DNA from 4 places in the uncultured Citricoccus sp. genome. Region 4 is predicted to be linked to each of the others. Evidence: riboswitches for the same ligand, from Rfam matches in the RefSeq annotation. Region 4 holds a riboswitch; each other region holds the start of a gene.

Region 1 (4,809 bases), on a different contig from region 4:
CCGCCGGCGAACCCGGACCCGGCGCTCGAGCCGAGGAGCTCGTAGTTGCGCAGCCCCCAGCCCTGCGAGGACTGGAAGGACCGCGCCACCAGCGCCACGATCGGCGCGGCGATCAGCAGCACCACGGTCAGCATCGTCACCGCGAACGGCACCGCGTCCGCGCGCCGCAGCGGGTGGGAGGTCGGTTCGCGCAACCGCAGCGCCGTCTCGGTCCCGGCGCGGAACCGGTTGGCCAGCGTCACCGCCAGGATCACCACCACGAACTGCAGCGTGGAGAACACCGCCGCCGTGCGCAGGTCCAGGAACGCCGTCGTCTGGATGTAGATCTCGGTCTCCAGGGTGCCCACGCCCGGCCGGCCCAGGGTCTGCACGATCCCGAACGCCGTCGAGCAGAACAGGAACACCAGCGACCCGGCCGAGGCGATCGCCGGTCCCAGCGCCGGGACGGTGACGGTCACGAACGTCCGCCACGGCGAGGCCCCCAGCATCCGGGCGGCCTCCCCAGTGCGCGGGTCCAGCGTGGACCACAGGGCACCGACCTGGCGCACCACCACGGAGAAGTTGAAGAACACCATCGCCAGCACGACGGCCGTGAGCGTCTGGTCCAGCCCCAGGAACCCCAGCGGGCCGTTCTCGGCCAGCAGCGCCCGGAACGCGGTGCCCACCACCACCGTCGGCAGCACGAAGGGCACCGTGGACAGCCCGCGCAGCAGGTTCCGCCCGGGGAACCGGCACCGGTACAGGACGTACGCCCCGGGCAGCCCCAGCAGCAGCGATCCCAGTGTTCCGGCCACCGCCAGTCCCAGCGTCTGCCCCACGAGCCGCCAGGTGCGCGACTCGGCCAGCACCTCGGCGAAGGCGCCGAGGTCGAGCTGCCCGGCGGCGTTCGTCACGCCACGGGCCAGCATCGACCCGACGGGCCACAGGAAGAACACCGCCAGGAACGCCAGCGGGACGGCGGCGACCACCGTCCACACCAGCCCGCGGCCCACCGGGCCGGCGGCACGCCTCCACCGCCCGGGCACGACGTCCGCCCGGTCACCGCCCGGCGGGGCGGTTCCGGTCTCCGGGGCCCGACCGGACGCCGGCACCCGGGTGGGGGCCGGCGTCGGGACCAGGGCCGGGTCTCCCGGGACCAGGCTCATCCGTCGCGTCCTGTCCGGTGGGGGATGCCGATCAGCTCGCGGCCTCGTAGAGTGCGTTCCAGTCCTCGAGCCAGGCCTCGCGCTTCTCGGCGATCTGCCGCAGGTCCGCCTCGATCGGGTCCTCGACGAGGGTGGCGTTCTGCGCCCATTCGGCCGGCAGCTCGAGGGACTCGTCCACCGGGTACATGAACATGTTCTCCGGCAGCGAGGCCTGGAAGTCCTCGGCGAGCAGGAAGTCGATGAACGCCTGCGCGCCCTCGGGGTTCTTCGCGCCCTCCACGACGCCGGCGTACTCGACCTGGGTGGTGCAGGTGTCCTCGACGACCCCGGTGGTCGGGGCGAAGGCGGGGGAGGACGAGTAGCTGAGCACCAGCGGGTAGGCGCCCTGGCCCTCGCCGGCGGAGAAGTCGGAGTAGTAGGCGTCCGACCAGCCGGCGGCGACCTTGGTGCCGCCCTCGAGCAACCGCTGCCAGTAGTCCTGCCAGCCGTCCTCGCCCTTCTCGGTCACGGTGGCGGCCAGGAAGGCCAGGCCGGGGGAGGAGGTGACCGGATTGGTGGTGACGAACAGCCGCGCGTACTCGGGCCTGGCCAGGTCCTCCAGGGTGGTCGGCGCGGCGAGGTCGTTCTCCTCGAACCACTGCTCGTCCACGTTGACGCAGACCTGGCCCTGGTCGATGGGGGTCAGCCGGTCCTCGACGACGAGGTCCTGGGCGGATTCCGGCAGCGCCCCGGAGGCGTACTCGGCGACGACGCCCTCGTCGATGACGCGCTGGGCCGAGAGATTGTCGATGCCGTAGACCGCGTCCACGGTGGGGTTGTCCTTGGACAGGATCAGCTGGTTGACCAGGGTGCCGGCGTCGCCCGGGGCGGTGGTGGTGAGCTCGTAGCCGGACTCCTGCTCGAAGGCGGCGATCTGCTCCTCGGTGATGTTGAAGGAGTCGTGGGTCATCACGGTCACCGTGCCACCGGTGCCGGCTCCCGAGGCGCCGCTCGCGCCGTCGGTGGTGGCCGGCGCCGTGCCGTCGCCCGCGCCGGACTGGTCCGCGACCGAGCAGCCGGTCAGGGCCAGCGCGGCGATGCCCAGGATCGCGAGGGCGCCACGGGCACGGCGTCTGCTGGTGGGCGCTGCGGAAAGGTGGTGCATGAGTTCCTCCAATACCTCTGGAGGGGACGGGGCGGCGGGTGCGCCGACCCGAGGAGAGAAAGCTCGACTTCCTTCGCCGGTGCTAACCGGGCAGGTTCGAGGGTCTGCGGTGTGCGCACTCTCAGCGCCGGCCTGGCGCTCCCCTGTCGTTGAACCTTCAGTCTAGTGCCGGGGGAGGGGCGGGGTCATCTCGGTCGGCTGACGTGACCGGCCGTGGCGGCGCACCATAATGGAAAAGCCCTGCCTGTCTGAGCTGTCCGGCTGAGCACCTGCACGACGAATCGGCCCTGAGAGGTGGATGTGGACTGTTGTCATCCCGCTGCCGGCGGTACCGAGCCGGGACGTGCGCAGCACATGGATCCGCGGGAGCCTGCGTCTCGGGCCGTCCACACGGGCCCGGTCCAGTCGAGCTCCACCCACGGCATCGAGCAGGTTGAGGTTCCCGCCGGTCGGTTCCTCATGGGGGACCACTTCGGTGAGGGGTACCCCGCAGACGGTGAGACGCCCGTGCACGCGGTGCGGTTGGACGGCTTCTCCATGGACGCCACCACCGTGACGGTCGACGACTTCCGGCGGTTCGTGGAGCAGACCGCGTACGTCACGGAGGCGGAACGGTTCGGGTCCTCGGCGGTCTTCCACCTGGAACTCATTGCTCGTCGGCTGAACCCGGCGGGCGCGAACCCGGTCCCGGGGACGGCCTGGTGGGTCAACGTGCCCGGGGCGTGCTGGCATGCCCCGCTCGGACCGGGATCCCGGGCGGACGAGGACCACCCGGTGGTCCACGTCAGCTGGAATGACGCCCAGGCCTACTGCGCGTGGGCCGGGCGCCGCCTGCCGCACGAGGCGCAATGGGAGTACGCGGCCCGCGGCGGGCTGCAGGGCCACCGCTACGCCTGGGGCGATGAGCTCGTGCCGGGCGGCGAGCACCACTGCAACATCTTCCAGGGACGCTTCCCCGTGGAGAACACGATCGACGACGGTTTCCTCTCCACGGCCCCGGTGCGGACGTTCCCGGCCAACGGGTTCGGCCTGTTCCAGATGGCCGGGAACGTCTGGGAGTGGTGCCAGGACTGGTTCCTGCCGCGCTACTACCGGCGCAGTCCCGAGGAGAATCCCCCCGGGCCGCCGTTCGGCGAGGGCAGGGTCATGCGCGGAGGGTCGTTCCTCTGCCACGACTCCTACTGCAACCGGTACCGGGTGGCAGCGCGGAGCAGGAACAGTCCGGACTCCTCGAGCAGCAACTGCGGCTTCCGGACCGTCGGCTGACGGGTCAGGCCGCCGCCCGCACCCGGACCCCGTGGTCGGTCAGCGCCAGCAACTCGTCCAGCATCAGCTGGCGCATGCGGTCCACGACCTCCTCGCACCCCGGCCTGGCGGCCAGGTTGTGGGCCTCCTCCGGGTCCGAGTCGAGCAGGTACAGCTCCTCGGCGTCGGTGCCGAAGTACCGCGTGTAGCGGGCCTCGGGGGTGATGACCGAACGGATGTGCACGGGGGCCGGCAGCCCGTCGAGGCCGAACGGCTGATCCTCCTCGACGATCAGTGCCCTGCGGTGGACGGAGGCCTCGCCCCGCAGCAGCGGGACCAGGCTGCGGCCCTGGATGCCGCGGTGTCCCGAGACCCCGGTGAGTTCCAGCAGGGTGGGCACCAGGTCCGCGTTCGAGACCAGGGCCGTCGAGGCCGCGGTCCGCGCCGCCGGGGAGATCCCGACGCCGGCCCCCGGCAGTCCCGCGGGCACCCTCATGACCAGTGGCACGTTGGTCACGCCCCGGTAGTGGGTGAAGTGCTTGAGCATCATGCCGTGGTCGCCGAACATGTCCCCGTGGTCCGAGGTGAAGACGACCACCGTGTTCTCCGCCAGTCCGGTGCGTTCCAGCGTCTGCAGGATCCTGCCCACCTGGTCGTCCAGCAAGGTGATCAGACCCAGTTCCGCCGCGCAGGCCACCCGGTACTGTTCCTCCGTGGCGATCCACGTCATGGTCGGGTCCTCGCCGGGCATCCCCCGTCGCTCGGCCATGCGCCGGACGTGTTCGGGAGAATCCGAGTGATCCTGGTGGAACGTATCAGGTACCGGGACGTCCGCCGGGTCGTACAGGCGGTCGTATCCGGCCGGCGGCGCGAACGGATGGTGGGGATCGGGGAAGGAGGCGAACAGGAAGAACGGTTCGCCGTCCGCGGCATGGTCCTCGAGGCGGGCGCAGGTCCGCTCGGCGACGTACGCGCTGGGGTGCAGTCCGGCCGGAACGGCCGAGGTGTAGACCTGCGCCCAGTGCCCGCCGTGATCGTCCAGTGCCCGCTGCGGTCCGGCGTCCGTCAAGGGGTCGAAACCGCGCTCGCGCGCCCAGTGCACGTAGTGACCGCTGGGGCGGTCCCCATGACCGACCACCAGGTCCACCTCCTGGTAGCCGTAGTAGTCACCGGGCATCGTCACCGGCTGTTCGCTGTGGAGGAGGGAATCCTCCCAGCGGTCCCAGCCGGCGTCGCGGACGGGTCGGCGGGCATCCGGGAGGCAGTCCTCCAGCA
Region 2 (4,809 bases), on a different contig from region 4:
CCTTCCCGCTGAAGGTTGCGTGCGATCTCGGGAAGGTTCTGCGGGTCCAGACGGCCGACCGCCAGGTTGTCCGGGACCTCCAGGCTCACTGCCTCGAGGACCTCAATGCCAGCACCTTCGATGTACTCGCGAACCATTTGCGTCAGCGGCTTCATGTAGGGCGTGACCATGGCGACCTTGCGAACGCCCGCCTCCTGCAAAGTGCGCACCAGCGCGCCGGCACTGCTCGTCACGGCGGCCGGGTGTCCATTGTCCTGGGCGGCCTGGGCGAGCACGGCTTCGGAATCTACGTGCGCGTTCGGGCCCTGGGCCATGACGGCCACCAGGCAGGCGTAGGCGATGGTGTCCACATCGGCGTCGGAGACCGAAGCGGCGCAGTCGGCAGCCTTCGACACCATGGCCAGGAGCTCTTCCTTATTGACGTTCTTCATGCCGGCTCGCGCGGAATGGAACGTGTAACGGTGACCCGTTGCCTCGGACTGGCGGCGGAACAGCTCGGGCAGTTCGGTCTCCATCGTCGTGTTCGAGCTGGGGACGATCAGGCCAATCCGCGACAAACCCTCCGGCTTTGCCACAGCAGAGGTTTCGCAGGCGATTTCAGGGATGCTCAAGGCTTCTCCAGAGATATAGGGGAACGATCATGACCCACATCTTGGGTCGCGAACTCATAATGTGGGCTTCCGGAGTAGAATGTCAACTAGGTCACACGAGGTGACGTGCGTGACCTACGGACTTTCCCGACGGATAGGATGGCGGCTTGGCCAGAGGAAAGCAGGGGATTAAAGGCATGGCTGCGGAGTCGAGTTCGGGGACCACCCCCATCTTGGTGTTGCACAAGGTCGCTGAGATCCTCAACTGCTTCTCCGTGGAGGAGCCGGACCCCACGCTGCAGCAGATCGTGCGTCTGACCGGGCTTCCTCCCAGCACGTGCCAGCGCCTGGTGCAAAACTTGGTGCGGGAGGGTTTTCTGGACCGCGACGGCGACCGATACCGCATCGGGATCGGCCTGGTCAGGTGGGCTACGCCCGGGACTTTAGGACTGGATGTGGTGCGGTTGGTCAGGCCGGTGCTACAAGACCTTCGCGATGAAACCGGTGAGACGGCGTGCTTCTACGTGCGCGACGGTGCGTTCAGAACAGTGGTTGCGGTCGCTGAGACCCGCCACGTGGTCATGCGCCCCTTCATGGTCGGTCAAGTCATGCCCATTCATGCTGGAGCCCCCGGCAAGATCTTCTTGGCCTTCGATCCCGAGGCCAGGGACGCCCTTGTGGGTTCTTCCCTCGATCGGTTCACGCAATTCACTCCACAAAGCCTGGAACTACTGGACGCCCAGAGTCAGCAAGCCCAGGAGATGGGTTATTTCGCGGCGTTCGGCGAGCGACACGAAGACGTCGGTTCCATTAGCGCCCCGGTCTTCAACCACACCGGTCAACTGGCAGGAGTAATCGGGCTGGGTTTCCCCACCCAACGCGTCGGGCCGGACGATGTTGAACGGCTGGGGCCCATCGTGGCTCGGTCTGGGCGTGCTGCGAGCAACGCGCTGGGGTACGCGACCACGCCGTAAGCCCCCTATTAGCTGGAAGGTCGGCCGGTTCGGTTCGCGAGCCGCGCCTGCGCACGGGGCTTTATGCCTTAAGACCACAAAAAGCGGATCCGTCCTCGGTTGCCCAGCCGCCGGTGGCCCCGTCGGCCTGACCCCGGTGATTGCACCCGCCCACCCGAGCGACTGGTCATCGGGCCACCCCATGCTTTTGATGGCAAACCTTTAGTGCGATGGGTGCCCCTCCCCCGCGTCCCCACGGTGACGATCGGCCCGCCCGGCCCCTTCTGAGATGGGCCGGGGCATGCTTACCAACCCGAGCTCGGCGGGTGTTGCACTCGTCTGCCGGTGATGAAGTCGGGGATAGGATGGGCGCACGCTGCCAATAGTCAGCGAGTTCTGCGGGAGCCCCATCGGGGCTGAGAGGGCTTAAGAGCCGACCGCCACACCTGATGCGGATCATGCCGCCGGAGGAAAGGACATGCGGTGAGTGCTGCGTACCCTGCCGTCTCTTCACGTCCCGCAATCGATGCAGTCGATGTCGCGGTGGTGGGTGCCGGACTGATTGGCCTGGCCACTGCCTGGGAACTGCGTCGACGCGGCCGCTCGGTGGTGGTGATCGATCCAGCCCCGGGGGAAGGGGCTTCGAGGGCGGCTGCCGGGATGCTGGCCCCGGTGAGCGAGGTTCAGTATCAGCAACAGGCCCTCTATCCGCTGATGAGCGCCTCGGCCGCCGAATACCCGGGTTTCGTCGAGACCCTCGAACGGGACTCCGGGAAAAGCGTCGGTTACCGGGTCACTGAGACCTTGGTGTGCGGTGTCGATATCGCGGACCGCCAGGGCCTCACCGATCTGAGCCAGTTACAGCAACGCCATGGCATGGCGGTGGAGCAGTTGCCCCTGGGCGAGGCCCGTTCGCTTGAACCGGCCCTGTCACCGCGTCTTTCAGCCGTGTTCCGTGCCCCCGCCGATCATCAGGTCGACCCTCGCCGGTTGGTGGCGGGATTACTGAGGGTCCTGACCGGTCAAGACGGGACCGCGAGGCCACCAGACGGGAGTACGGATGGCGGCCTGGGGTGTGTGCGACGCGAACGGGCCAAGGCGTTGTTGCGGAACAGACGCGGGGCCGTGGCCGGTGTCATGCTGGCCAACGGGCAGCAGATATTGGCCGCTGAAACCGTTCTGGCCCCCGGCCTGGGCGCCGAGGGGTTTGAGGGTTTGCCGGCCAATTGCCGCCTGCCGCTGCGTCCTGTTCATGGCGACATCCTCCGGGCTCGCCTCCCACCGGGCGCGCGACCTTTGATCGAGCGGACCGTCCGCGGCCTGGTGCATGGTGTGGCGGTCTATCTCGTACCGCGCACGGACGGCACGGTCGTGATCGGGGCTACTTCTCGCGAGGATGACCAGTCGGGAGCCAATGCCGGCGGAGTGTTCCGGTTGCTGCGCGACGCCCAGGCCCTGGTGCCGGGGGTCGTCGATCTGGAGCTGATGGAGGTCATGGCCCGGGCCCGTCCCGGAACACCCGATGACGTGCCCTACCTTGGCCGTGTTCGTGGGCACGGCGGTGGCTTCGTGCCCGGCCTGGTGGTCTCCACCGGGTATTTCCGCCACGGTGTACTCCTTGCCCCGTTGGCCGCCCGCCTCGCCGCCCAGTTGATCACGGGTGAGACGGGAGCCGAACCGGATATCGATGCCGCGCATCTTGCCGCCACTGACCCGCAGCGCTTCGAACCGTCGGTCCTCGACCGTCAGGTGGTGTCCCCTTCGCACGTGTGTACCCGAGAACAGGAGTAGTTGATGCCGACCATCACCCTCAACGGCGCCCCCCGGGTCGTGTCTGGTGACACGACCATCATTGATCTGGTCTCCCAAACCGCGGCTCGGCCCCTGGCCAGCGATGGACGCCCGCTGGACGGAGGCGGGCTGGGTATGGCGGTAGCGGTCGACGCCGCGGTGGTTCCCCGTAGCCGGTGGTCTCGCACTCCCGTGCTCGAGGGCCAGACCATCGAGATCATTACCGCCGTCCAGGGAGGTTGACACGTGGGTACCACCGCACGCCCAGACCCGTTCGTTCTCGACGAGGTGGAGTTGTCCTCGCGGTTGATTATGGGGACCGGGGGTTTGAGCTCTCTGCACACCCTGGAGCGGGCCCTGCGGGCTTCCGAGACTGAATTGACCACGGTGGCTCTGCGCCGTTACACCCCCAGGCAGGGAGACAGTTTGTTCTCGGTGCTGGAACGCAACCGGATTCGTGTCTTGCCCAACACCGCCGGGTGTTATACCGCCCGCGACGCTGTGCTGACGGCGGAGCTGGGTCGGGAGGCCTTGGAGACCGATTGGGTCAAGCTCGAGGTCATCGCGGACGAGGACACCTTGTTGCCCGACGTCTCCGAGTTGCTCGAGGCCACCGAGCAGTTGGTCGCCCGAGGCTTCAAGGTTTTCGCATACACCTCCGATGACCCGGCCGTTGCACGCCGGTTGGAGGACCTGGGAGCGACCGCCGTCATGCCCCTGGGGGCACCCATCGGCACCGGACTCGGCATTCTCAACCCTCATAACATTGAACTCATCACCTCTCGGGCCCGGGTGCCTGTGGTCCTCGACGCGGGCATCGGCACCGCCTCCGAGGCCGCCTGGGCTATGGAACTAGGGTGTGATGCCGTGCTACTGGCCAGCGCTGTGACCCGGGCCCAGGACCCCGTGGCGATGGCTACGGCCATGCGCCATGCCGTGGCCGCGGGACGACTAGCCGCCGGCGCCGGCCGTATCCCCGCGCGCCGCCACGCCGTCGCGTCCTCGCCCACGACCGGGCTGATCGCCACCGACGCCTCAGAGACTGTGGCGCGCGGAGACTGGGCACCCACCGGGGCAAGCCGATGACTCCGCTGCCTCCACTCGTAACTCCCGGCCCGCAGCTGACGGGCGAGGAGCTCGAACGGTACGCCCGTCACCTGTCTCTGCCCCAGATCGGGCTCCTCGGCCAACAGCGAATCAAGAATGCCCGAGTCCTCGTCATCGGCGCCGGCGGACTCGGAACTCCAGCGCTGCAGTACCTGGCCGCCGCCGGGGTCGGCACGCTCGGCATTGTCGACGATGACGTGGTGGCACTGTCCAATCTGCAACGCCAGGTGATTCATACGGTCGCCGACGTTGGCAGGCTCAAGACGGATTCAGCGGCCGACGCGGTGGCCCGTCTCAATCCACAGGTTCAAGTGCAGGTCCATCCCGTCCGCTTGACCGCAGACAATGCCGTGGACTTGGTGGGTCAG
Region 3 (4,809 bases), on a different contig from region 4:
CCCGTGGCCGGGGCGATCCGGCTGGAGGACCAGGCGCAGGTGCACCCGATGCAGGTGCTCGACGCCCTGGCCACCGAGTTCCGCCGGCTCGGCGGGACGCTGGTGGAGGGGGTGCGGCTCACGGGCGCGGGCTACCGGTCCCCGCTGGCCGTTCACACCTCCGCGGGGGAGATCAGGGCCGGGCAGCTGGTCCTGACCACAGGGGCCCCGGTCCTGGACCGCGGCGGTTACTTCGCCAAGCTCAGTCCACACCGTTCCTACGCACAGTCCTACCGGGTGCCGGGGCCCGTTCCCCAGGCGATGTACCTCTCCGCGGACAGTCCGTCCCGCAGCCTGCGCACGGCCCCCATCGACGACGGTGAGCTGCTGCTCGTGGGCGGCAACGGCCACGTGGTGGGGCGATCGGCCTCACCGCAGGCCGCCGTGGACGCCCTCGAGGCGTGGACCCGGGAGCACTTCCCCGGAGCGGAGCGCACGCACGCCTGGTCCGCGCAGGACTACCGCTCGGCCAACCTCGTCCCCTTCGTGGGGACACTGCCCCGCGGCGGTGGCCACGTCTACCTGGCCACCGGCTTCAACAAGTGGGGCCTGACCAACGGCGTGTCGGCCGCCCTGCGGATCTCCGCGCAGATCCTCGGCGGTGCCACGGACTGGGCCAGGCCGATGGATCGTCGCCTCACCTCGCCGGCCGACCTGCTGACCGGCCTGAGGGACAACGCCGCCGTCGGTGCCCGGTTGGCCGGCGGCTGGACGTCGGCCGCACGCAGACCCCTGCCCCAGGAGCCTCCGGCCGAGGGCCAGGGCACGGTGGGCCGGGACCACGGCCGGCCCGTGGCGGTCTCCACGGTGGACGGGGTGACCTGCCGGATGTCGGCGGTCTGCCCGCACCTGGGCGGCATCGTCTCCTGGAACGACGCCGAGCGCTCCTGGGACTGCCCACTGCACGGATCACGCTTCACCGCGGACGGCACCCTGCTCGAGGGGCCGGCGGTCACGGGCCTGCGGGCACCCACGGATGCCAGGGGGCGGGCGGACTGAGAGCCGTTCCCCGCAACGGGAGGACCGTGGCCGAGGGGTCGGGGGTGGTGCCCTATGCTGGTGCCACATCGTGAACGACAGGGGAGCGCCGCCCGGCGCTGAGAGTGCGCCCAGCGCAGACCCTCGAACCTGCTCCGGTTAGTACCGGCGAAGGAAGTCGAGTTCTCCGATGGAGCGTGGGGCCCGGTGCCTGACGCGCCCGGATCCCGAGGGTTCGGGCGGCGTGCGTTCCATTCCCCTCCTTGGATCCTTGAGGAGGACATCACATGGTCTCGACGCAGACCCCCGGCAGTGATCACCAGGCCACCCCGCCGGCCGGTACACCGGACCGTCCCGGGCGCTCCCGCCCACACCACGACCCGCGCGGCCCCGCCCACCGCACCTCCGCCCACCGCACCTCCTCCCGCCACACCTGGCGCGTGGTGGACATCGTCGTGGCCGCCGTCGTCGCCGTGGCCAGCGGCGTGGTCTTCTGGGCCTGGAACCTGGCCTATGCGGGACTGGGCGGGGTGTTCCTGGCGTTCCCGCCGTCGTCGGGACTGGTCGCCGGCATGTGGCTGTTCCCGGCGGTCCTGGGTGCACTGCTGATCCGCAGACCGGGTGCCGCGCTGTTCACGGAACTGGTGGCTGCCGCCGTCTCCGCGTTGCTGGGGTCCCAGTTCGGCCTGACCGTGCTGGCCTCCGGACTCGTCCAGGGCATCGGGGCCGAGCTGGTCTTCCTCCTGTTCCTCTACCGTCGCTTCACCCTTCCCGTGGCCCTGCTGGCCGGTGCCGCCGCGGGAGTGGCCTGCGGTCTCAACGAGGCCTTCCTGTTCGCCTGGTTCCCCGAGTACACGCTGGCCTGGAAGTGGCTCTACGTGGGGTTCACCGGCATCTCCGGGATCGTCATCGCCGGCCTGCTGAGCTGGCTGGCCACCCGCGCCCTGGCGGCCACGGGCGCACTGGCCGCCCTCCCGTCCCGCGGCGCCCACCGGGAACCGGCGGGCCGGGGGTGACCGCGGCCACCGTCACCGCGCAGGGCTGGGGCTGGCGGCACGCCGGACGCGACCGGGCCGCCGTCGCCGGCCTGGACCTGACCATCCCACCGGGGCAGCGGGTCCTGCTCGCCGGGCCCTCCGGGGCCGGGAAGTCCACTCTGCTGCACGGACTGGCCGGCGTGCTGGACCCGGCGGACGACTCGGAGGAGACCGGCCGGCTGCTGCTGGACGGCGTGCCCACCCGCGAGCTGCGCGGCCACGCCGGGTTGGTGCAGCAGGACCCCGAGACACAGGTGATCCTCTCGCGCGTGGGGGACGACGTGGCCTTCGGCGCGGAGAACCTCCGCGTCCCGCCGGACGAGATCTGGGACCGGGTCCGACACGCCCTGGCCGCGGTCGGGCTGGGGGAGGACGAGGGCATCGCCCTGTGGCGGGACACGTCGCGACTGTCCGGCGGGCAGAAGCAACGGATGGCCCTGGCCGGGGTCCTGGCCATGCGCCCGCCGCTGGTCCTGCTCGACGAGCCGACCGCCAACCTCGACCCCGCCGGTGTGCTCGAGGTCCGCGACGCCGTCCTGGCGGTGGTCGAGGCCATCGGCGCCACCCTCGTGGTCGTGGAGCACCGGCTCGGGACGTGGGCCCGGCACGTGGACCGGTTGCTCGTCCTGGAACCGGGCGGGGGCATCAGCCACGACGGCACCCCCGCCGCGCTGCTCGCACCCGGCCCCGTCCGGGAGGAACTGGCCGCGGCCGGGGTGTGGGTGCCCGGGGTGGTGCCCGAACCCGTCACCCCCGCCCCCGGTGGTCCGCGGCCGGCCGCGGAGCCCTCCGGACCGGCACGGAGCCCGCGACGGGACCCTGCCGGTCACCGGGACCCTGCCGGTCACCGGGACCCTGCCGGTCACCGGGACCCCACGGGGACCGCGCTGTTGTCCGCCCGGGACCTGGCGGTGTCCCGGCACGCGGTGAGGCCCGGCTGGCGCCGCCGCCTCGGGCCACCGCCGGTCCCGGTGCAACACGGACTGGACGTGACCGTGGAGGCCGGGGAGGCCGTCGTCGTGACCGGGCCGAACGGGGTGGGCAAGTCCACGCTGCTGCTGACCCTGGCCGGGCTCATCCCGGCCCACGCCGGGACGCTGACCGCCACCGCCGCCCTGAAGGGACACGGGGTCCGGCTGCCGGACGACCCCCACCGCTGGCCCGCCCGGGACCTGGTGAGCCGGATCGGCACGGTGTTCCAGGAGCCCGAGCACCAGTTCGTCGCGGCCACGGTGCGCGAGGAACTGGCCTTCGGGCCGCGTCACGCCCGGGACCACCGGACGGGCACGCTGCGGTGGTCGGCCGCACAGGCCCGGGGCCGCGCCGACGAATTGCTCGAGGCCATGGGACTAACCGGACTGGCCGAGGTCAACCCCTTCACGCTCTCCGGTGGGGAGAAGCGCCGGTTGTCCGTGGCCACCGTGCTGGCCACGGGCCCGGACGTGGTGTTCCTCGACGAGCCGACCTTCGGGCAGGACGCCAACACCTGGGCGGTGCTGACCGGGATGCTGCGCCGGCTCGTCACCGAGGGCAGCTCCGTCGTCGCGGTGACCCATGACCAGGACTTCGCCGCGGCCCTCGACGCCCGGGTGGTGGAGCTGACATGAGCGCCGTCCTGACCGCCCCGGCCCCCTCCCGCCCCGTGGCGGGCTCCCCGATGGAGCGGGCCCACCCGCTGGCGAAACTGGCCGCCCTGCTGCCGGTCACCGCCGTGCTGGTGGCGTCCATGGACTGGGTGTCCTCGGGCCTGGTGCTGTTGGCGGCGGTGGCCCTGCTGCCGTTCTCGGGCATCCGCGCCGGGGAGTTCCTGCGCCGGGCGTGGCTGCTCGTGGCCGCCGCGCTGGCCTCGGCGTGGGGCACCGCGCTGGTCGGCCAGGACACGGGGCGGATGCTGCTGGAGGCCGGACCGGTGTCCGTCTCGGAGGGGTCGGCGTTGGCCGGAGCCGCGACGGGCCTGCGCATCCTGGCGGTCGCCCTGCCCGGAGTGATCGTCTTCGCGACCACGGATCCCACCGACCTGGCCGACGCGCTGGCCCAGCGGCTGCGTCTGCCCGCGAGGTTCGTGCTCGGCTCGCTGGCCGCCTTCCGGCTTCTCGCCATGCTGACCGAGGAGTGGCGCGTGCTGGGCCACGCCCGGCGTGCGCGGGGCGTGGGCGCCGGCGGGGGCCCGGTCCGCCGCACGACGTCGTGGCTGGGACAGGTGTTCGGGCTGCTGGTGCAGGCCATCCGCCGTGCCAGCCGGCTGGCCGTCACCATGGAGGCCCGAGGCTTCGGGGCCGGCGCCCGGACATGGGCCCGGACCTCGGTCTTCACCGCGGGGGACGTCCGGCTCGTCCTCGGTGGGTGCGCCCTGGCCGCGCTGGCCGCCGGCCTGGCCCTGGGGACGGGGGCGTGGAACCTGGTCTGGGCCTGAACCCGCCCCGGGCCTGAACCTGCCCGGGGCCGGACTCAGTGCAGCGGGCCGTGCCGCCCGGGGGACCTGTCCTCGTCCAGGAAGGCCGAGAGCCGGTCGGTCAGGTCCCGGTCCACGTCCAGCGCGACCCCGTCCAGGGAGGTCACCGGGGCCACCCCGCGCACGGAGGACACGAGCCACACGCCGTCCGCGTCGAACAGGTCCGACGGCTCCAGCGGACCGTAGCCGAGGTCCCAGCCGGCCGCCTGGGCGGCGGCGAAGATGGTGCCCTGGCTGGTGCCCGGCAGGATCCCGGAGCTGCGCAGCGGCGTGACCAGCTCCACGGCGTCCGGGCCGTCGGCG
Region 4 (4,809 bases):
GAATGTCCATCGAGCACCCTGCTAACGCCTCGCAGAGCCGGGGGGCGACCCAGCTTGTGCCGTTCCTCTGTTTTCGTCGTCCGCCGAAGAATGTTTGCCAACAGAGGTACACGCTTACACCATCGTGGAGGGTGTTTCGCGTCCCGATCCATCCGCTCACTCCAGCGTCTCAAGTGTGGCGAGGTGCGCTGGGGTTCTGACCGGGGCCGCTGGCGGACCTGACTCCGCGGGGCCCGGTGGTGTGTCACGCCAGGTGCACCCGCGGCTGGGGGCTTACCAAGACCGCGTCGGCCGGTGCTGCTGGCCTCGTGTCATCGAGGCCAGCAGCACCGGCGCAGGTTCCTCTGGTCGAGGGCCGAGTGAGCGTGTTCAGGGTTTGGAGAGCGTGGGGGTCTCTAGGTAGATCTTGCCGCCGGCGGCTTGGAATTCATCGGATTTGGCCTGCATTCCGGCGATTGCTGCTTGGGCCTGTGCGCTGCCGTACTGGTCGCGGATGTCCTGGGAGATGCGCATGGAGCAGAACTTCGGTCCGCACATCGAGCAGAAGTGGGCCGTCTTGGCCGGTTCGGCCGGCAATGTCTCGTCGTGGAAGGCCTCCGCGGTGTCGGGGTCCAGGGATAGCGCGAACTGGTCGCGCCAGCGGAACTCGAAGCGGGCCTTGGACAGCGCGTCGTCCCGTTCGGTCGCACCCGGGTGGCCCTTAGCCACATCGGCGGCGTGGGCGGCGATCTTGTAGGTGATGACCCCGGTCTTCACGTCGTCCTTGTTGGGCAGTCCCAGGTGTTCTTTCGGGGTGACGTAGCACAGCATCGCGGTGCCGTAGCGGGCGATCTCGGTGGCCCCGATGGCCGAAGTGATGTGGTCATAACCCGGGGCGATGTCGGTCACCAGCGGGCCCAGGGTGTAGAACGGGGCTCCCTGGCATAGCTGTTGTTGGCGTTCCACGTTCTCGCGCACCAGGTGCAGGGGAACGTGTCCGGGGCCTTCGACCATGACTTGCACGTCGTGGGCCCAGGCCCGTGCTGTGAGTTCTGCCAGGGTGTCCAGTTCGGCGAACTGGGCGGCGTCGTTGGCGTCGGCGATCGAGCCCGGGCGCAGGCCGTCTCCGAGGGAGAAGGCCACGTCGTACCGGGCGAAGATCTCGCACAGCTCGTCGAAGTGGGTGTAGAGGAAGTTCTCCTGATGGTGGGCCAGGCACCACCCGGCCATGATCGACCCGCCGCGCGAGACGATACCGGTGACCCGTTCGGCGGTCAGTGGCACGTAGCGCAGCAGCACCCCGGCGTGGATGGTCATGTAGTCCACGCCCTGTTCGCATTGTTCCAGCACCGTGTCGCGGAAGATCTCCCAGGTCAGGGCGTTGGCCTCCCCGTTGACTTTCTCTAGCGCCTGGTAGATCGGGACCGTGCCGATCGGTACGGGGGAGTTGCGGATGATCCATTCCCGGGTGGTGTGGATGTCCTCTCCGGTGGAGAGGTCCATCACCGTGTCCGCTCCCCATCGGGTGGCCCACTGCATCTTGTCGACCTCCTCGGCGATGGAGCTGGTGACCGCGGAGTTGCCGATGTTGGCGTTGATCTTCACCAAGAATGCCTTGCCGATGATCATCGGTTCGGACTCGGGGTGGTTGATGTTGGCCGGGATGATGGCCCGGCCAGCGGCCAGTTCGGAGCGGACCAGTTCGACGTCGCACTGCTCGCGCAGGGCCACGTAGCGCATCTCCTCGGTGATGATTCCGGCCCGGGCGTAGTGCATCTGGGTGACGGTCCGCCCCGCCTTGGCCCGCAACGGCACCGCCCGGGTTCCCTTCCACTCCTGGGACGCGGCCCCGCGGCGCAGAGCCGAGCGGCCATCGTCAAGGAGGTTCCGTTCCCGGCCGGCGTATTCCTCGACGTCACCGCGCCCCTGGATCCAGGACGCCCGGCTCGGTGGCAACCCGATCACCGGGTCGCTGCCCGGCCCGGCCGTGCGGTAGATCCGCAGCGGTGGGTTCGCTATTCCGCCCGGGGAATCGTTCAAGGTGATCTCGGTGACCGGCACGGCAAGCCCGTGCTCGGTGTTGTGGAGATACGCCAGGGCGTGCGCATTGGATGCACTCATCAGATGTGTTCCTACTTCCTTCGCCGGCATGACCCGGACAGGTTCGACGGTCGCAGGCTGCCTCAGCCCGATCTCAGCCCCTGCAATGGGGCTCCCGTGTGGACGGCAACGACACTAACACCATGGCGGGCCGGTCTGGTGCCGCTCAGACTTGCTTAACGCCTCGTTCCACCGGCCCGTCGCGGGCGCACTATTGGGGCTCGGGGTGGCTGAGGGACCCGTAGGCGAGGACCTTCCACGCGGCACCGTTCCAGCGCATCACCATCGGCACGGTACGGGGATCGGCCGGGGCTCCCCAGTCCTCGGGATGGTCGGGGCGGGCGTAGAGGACCTCGGTATCCGGGCCCAGTGGCGGCAGACCCGTAGCGGAGTGAGACCACCCGGCCGCCTCCACCTGCCGCAACTGTTGGAGCCGGTCGGCGGCGAAGTGCTTCCAGAGCGGATGGGCCGGCCCGTCCAGACAGGACAACCGCTCGGCCAGCCGTTTCGGGCAGAGCCGGCGCAGTCGTGCGCCGTGGTCCTGGGCCCAGTCCCGGGCCCACGCCAATCGCAGCGTTGGGTCGATCAGGGGCCACGCCCCGGGCAGGTCACCGGTGGCCACGTGCTCGCGGAAAGCCACGGCAACCTCTCCGACCCGCAGCAGGGCCGTCAGGGTGTGCTGTTCGGTGCGGGGTGGGGGGGTCGATGGCGTCTGCATCCGGGTCCTTCGTGGGTGGACATCATGGGTATCAACACATTTGGTGGCCTGCGCGGAGACAGGCTCGGGCAGGGCCTTGAGAGAGGGAGCGGCACGTCATGAGGGTCGTGCCGCTCTCAGGAGGGGCGCTCGTCCGGGCACGCTCCTGCGCGGCGGTAAACCGCTCGCCCGGCAGGTTTAGCGGATAGGCGAGGCCTTGCCCGGGATTGCGCGACGCGGATGGATGCCGCCTGTAGCCTGACGAAGGTCTTCGAGGATGGTCGGAGCGACGGCGTTGGCCCAGGCCGCGACGAGCCTCCACGGATTGGTTCTGCGTCCCCGCGTCCACCGGACATCCATGCTCTGGACCGGATGACCAGACGCAGATCACCGCGGATCTGTGGCCGTGACCGAGGTCACCCGGGATCACTTGAGCCTTTTCTGCGACACCTCACCGCTTAGGAAACTTCAGACCCCGCATATTGGCGGGCAGTCCCGACTCCGTCCCCTCGGGGGTCCATGGTGGCGAGCACTGATTCTCGGCTCCCGAGTCCCGCGGCGGCTCGGATTCCTTCGGTCGTCAGGAGGATTTGCGGGGTGAACTCATCCACCGGGAAGGTGTCGTCGATGCAGGCCTGCCAGAACCGGGTGTGATGTTCGTCGAACCAGTGGTCAAAGGGTTCTGCGGATCTGTCGTGGTCGTCCTGCAGGCTGTACCAGTACAGATAGTCCGCCCCGTTCACCGTTTCGGTGAAGATCGCCTCCACATACATGTGCTCCCGTTTCATGATCTCTCCCACCGCGCAGCGATGGGCCTCCATGAAACGCACCCACTCATCCGCTAGCGCTCGGGATCCAGGACGCAACCGGAATCGAGTCAAACTGAAGATCATTCGACCATGTCCTCTCCACTCATGTCACCGGCTGCTCCTGTCCGGGGCCGCCCACGGAAGTAACTGCACGGTCCAGGGCCTGGACCTGGGTGGGAGTAATCGGAGCCTCGGTTCCTCAGCGGGTAGGAGGACGATGGGGTCGGAGGCCGCCGGGCAGCCCGAATCCCTCGATGGTCCCGGCCTCGTTTTCATTGACCACCGCGGACTGGGTGTCCGTGTGGCGGTTCCATGGCCCCTGAAGGGACCTCGCTGACAGTTCGTCATCGTTCCTGGTGACCTTCCTGGTGATTGGTGGCTACCCCGGGCGTGTTTACGTTCCACGGGATTCTCTGGAGGTGTCTGTGACAGGCAGGATCGGTCGGTGGAGAAAGAGGTGCAGGTGGTGCCGGGTTTCCTGGGCCAGTTGCCGCAGACCGGTGATGATCTCGGTCCGTTGCTGCCCTGTCGGCCAGCGCTGGTCGTCCGGTGGTATCGGTGCAATGCGTTCTTGGAGTTGGGCGGCCGCTGCGGACAAGGCGGTCGCGCCAGCCATCGCTGAGGAGACTTTGAGGCTCTGAACGGCGTCCAGCCATCCCTCGGCGTCTCTGGTGATGAGCGCGCGGTCGAGCCGATCGACTCGGTGATCCAGGAGCTGCATGTACCGAGCAAGAAATCCCCATGTCGGTGGCCCGTCGCCGAGCTCTTCGACGAGCTCGATGAGGACGTCGGTGTCCAGGATGGGCATGGGGGACGACGTAGATGGGTCCAAGGTCTTCAGTGTCCTTACTATCTGGTCCAGGTCAATCCGGTCCGGGTGGTCATCGCGGAGACCGGGAGGCGCTGAGAGCCCCGCCCGAGACAGGCCCCTCGGAGTGCGGTAGGTGAGCGTCTGCGGTGCTCCGGGACGGACCACCGATGTCGGAGGAAAGCTCGGTCCGAGCGGTTCGCCGTTTCGGGACAACACGCGATGTAGAGGACGGTTCTGGGCGCGACCACCGAGACTGCAGCCACGACGTAGGCCGGAGGTCGGCGCTGAAGTACCGGATTAATGCCCGATAGTCCGCCTCGGGCCATTGGATGGGGCATGCTGGGGGCATGGACCGCAGCACCCCCTCCACCGATCCGCTGGCGCTGGAGAGCCAGATCTGCTTCGCCCTCTCG

Evidence for each region. Region 4 has a riboswitch for thiamine pyrophosphate ahead of thiC (phosphomethylpyrimidine synthase ThiC). Riboswitches for the same ligand answer to the same signal wherever they lie in the genome.
Region 1: it holds a riboswitch for thiamine pyrophosphate, as region 4 does, so the genes downstream of both, Q0283_RS00445 (thiamine ABC transporter substrate binding subunit) here and thiC (phosphomethylpyrimidine synthase ThiC) in region 4, are expected to answer to the same signal.
Region 2: it holds a riboswitch for thiamine pyrophosphate, as region 4 does, so the genes downstream of both, thiO (glycine oxidase ThiO) here and thiC (phosphomethylpyrimidine synthase ThiC) in region 4, are expected to answer to the same signal.
Region 3: it holds a riboswitch for thiamine pyrophosphate, as region 4 does, so the genes downstream of both, Q0283_RS07725 (ECF transporter S component) here and thiC (phosphomethylpyrimidine synthase ThiC) in region 4, are expected to answer to the same signal.

What each region holds. Positions count from the first base shown of each region.
Region 1 covers NZ_CALMQR010000008.1:11,363-16,171, reverse strand. The annotation lists gene Q0283_RS00450 (iron ABC transporter permease) at 1-1,145, opposite strand, end outside; gene Q0283_RS00445 (thiamine ABC transporter substrate binding subunit) at 1,177-2,289, opposite strand; TPP riboswitch at 2,341-2,444, opposite strand; gene Q0283_RS00440 (formylglycine-generating enzyme family protein) at 2,644-3,555, shown strand; gene Q0283_RS00435 (sulfatase) at 3,560-4,809, opposite strand, start outside.
Region 2 covers NZ_CALMQR010000103.1:35,964-40,772, forward strand. The annotation lists gene Q0283_RS12405 (Asp/Glu racemase) at 1-611, opposite strand, end outside; gene Q0283_RS12410 (IclR family transcriptional regulator) at 788-1,564, shown strand; TPP riboswitch at 1,932-2,033, shown strand; gene thiO (glycine oxidase ThiO) at 2,027-3,334, shown strand; gene thiS (sulfur carrier protein ThiS) at 3,338-3,577, shown strand; gene Q0283_RS12425 (thiazole synthase) at 3,581-4,420, shown strand; gene moeB (molybdopterin-synthase adenylyltransferase MoeB) at 4,417-4,809, shown strand, end outside.
Region 3 covers NZ_CALMQR010000069.1:46,354-51,162, forward strand. The annotation lists gene Q0283_RS07720 (FAD-dependent oxidoreductase) at 1-1,038, shown strand, start outside; TPP riboswitch at 1,108-1,211, shown strand; gene Q0283_RS07725 (ECF transporter S component) at 1,305-2,033, shown strand; gene Q0283_RS07730 (ABC transporter ATP-binding protein) at 2,030-3,661, shown strand; gene Q0283_RS07735 (energy-coupling factor transporter transmembrane protein EcfT) at 3,658-4,467, shown strand; gene Q0283_RS07740 (aminotransferase class IV) at 4,503-4,809, opposite strand, start outside.
Region 4 covers NZ_CALMQR010000057.1:4,574-9,382, reverse strand. The annotation lists gene thiC (phosphomethylpyrimidine synthase ThiC) at 370-2,100, opposite strand; TPP riboswitch at 2,099-2,208, opposite strand; gene Q0283_RS06360 (hypothetical protein) at 2,291-2,797, opposite strand; gene Q0283_RS06355 (DUF6176 family protein) at 3,235-3,669, opposite strand; gene Q0283_RS06350 (Hpt domain-containing protein) at 3,980-4,393, opposite strand; gene Q0283_RS06345 (MarR family winged helix-turn-helix transcriptional regulator) at 4,744-4,809, shown strand, end outside.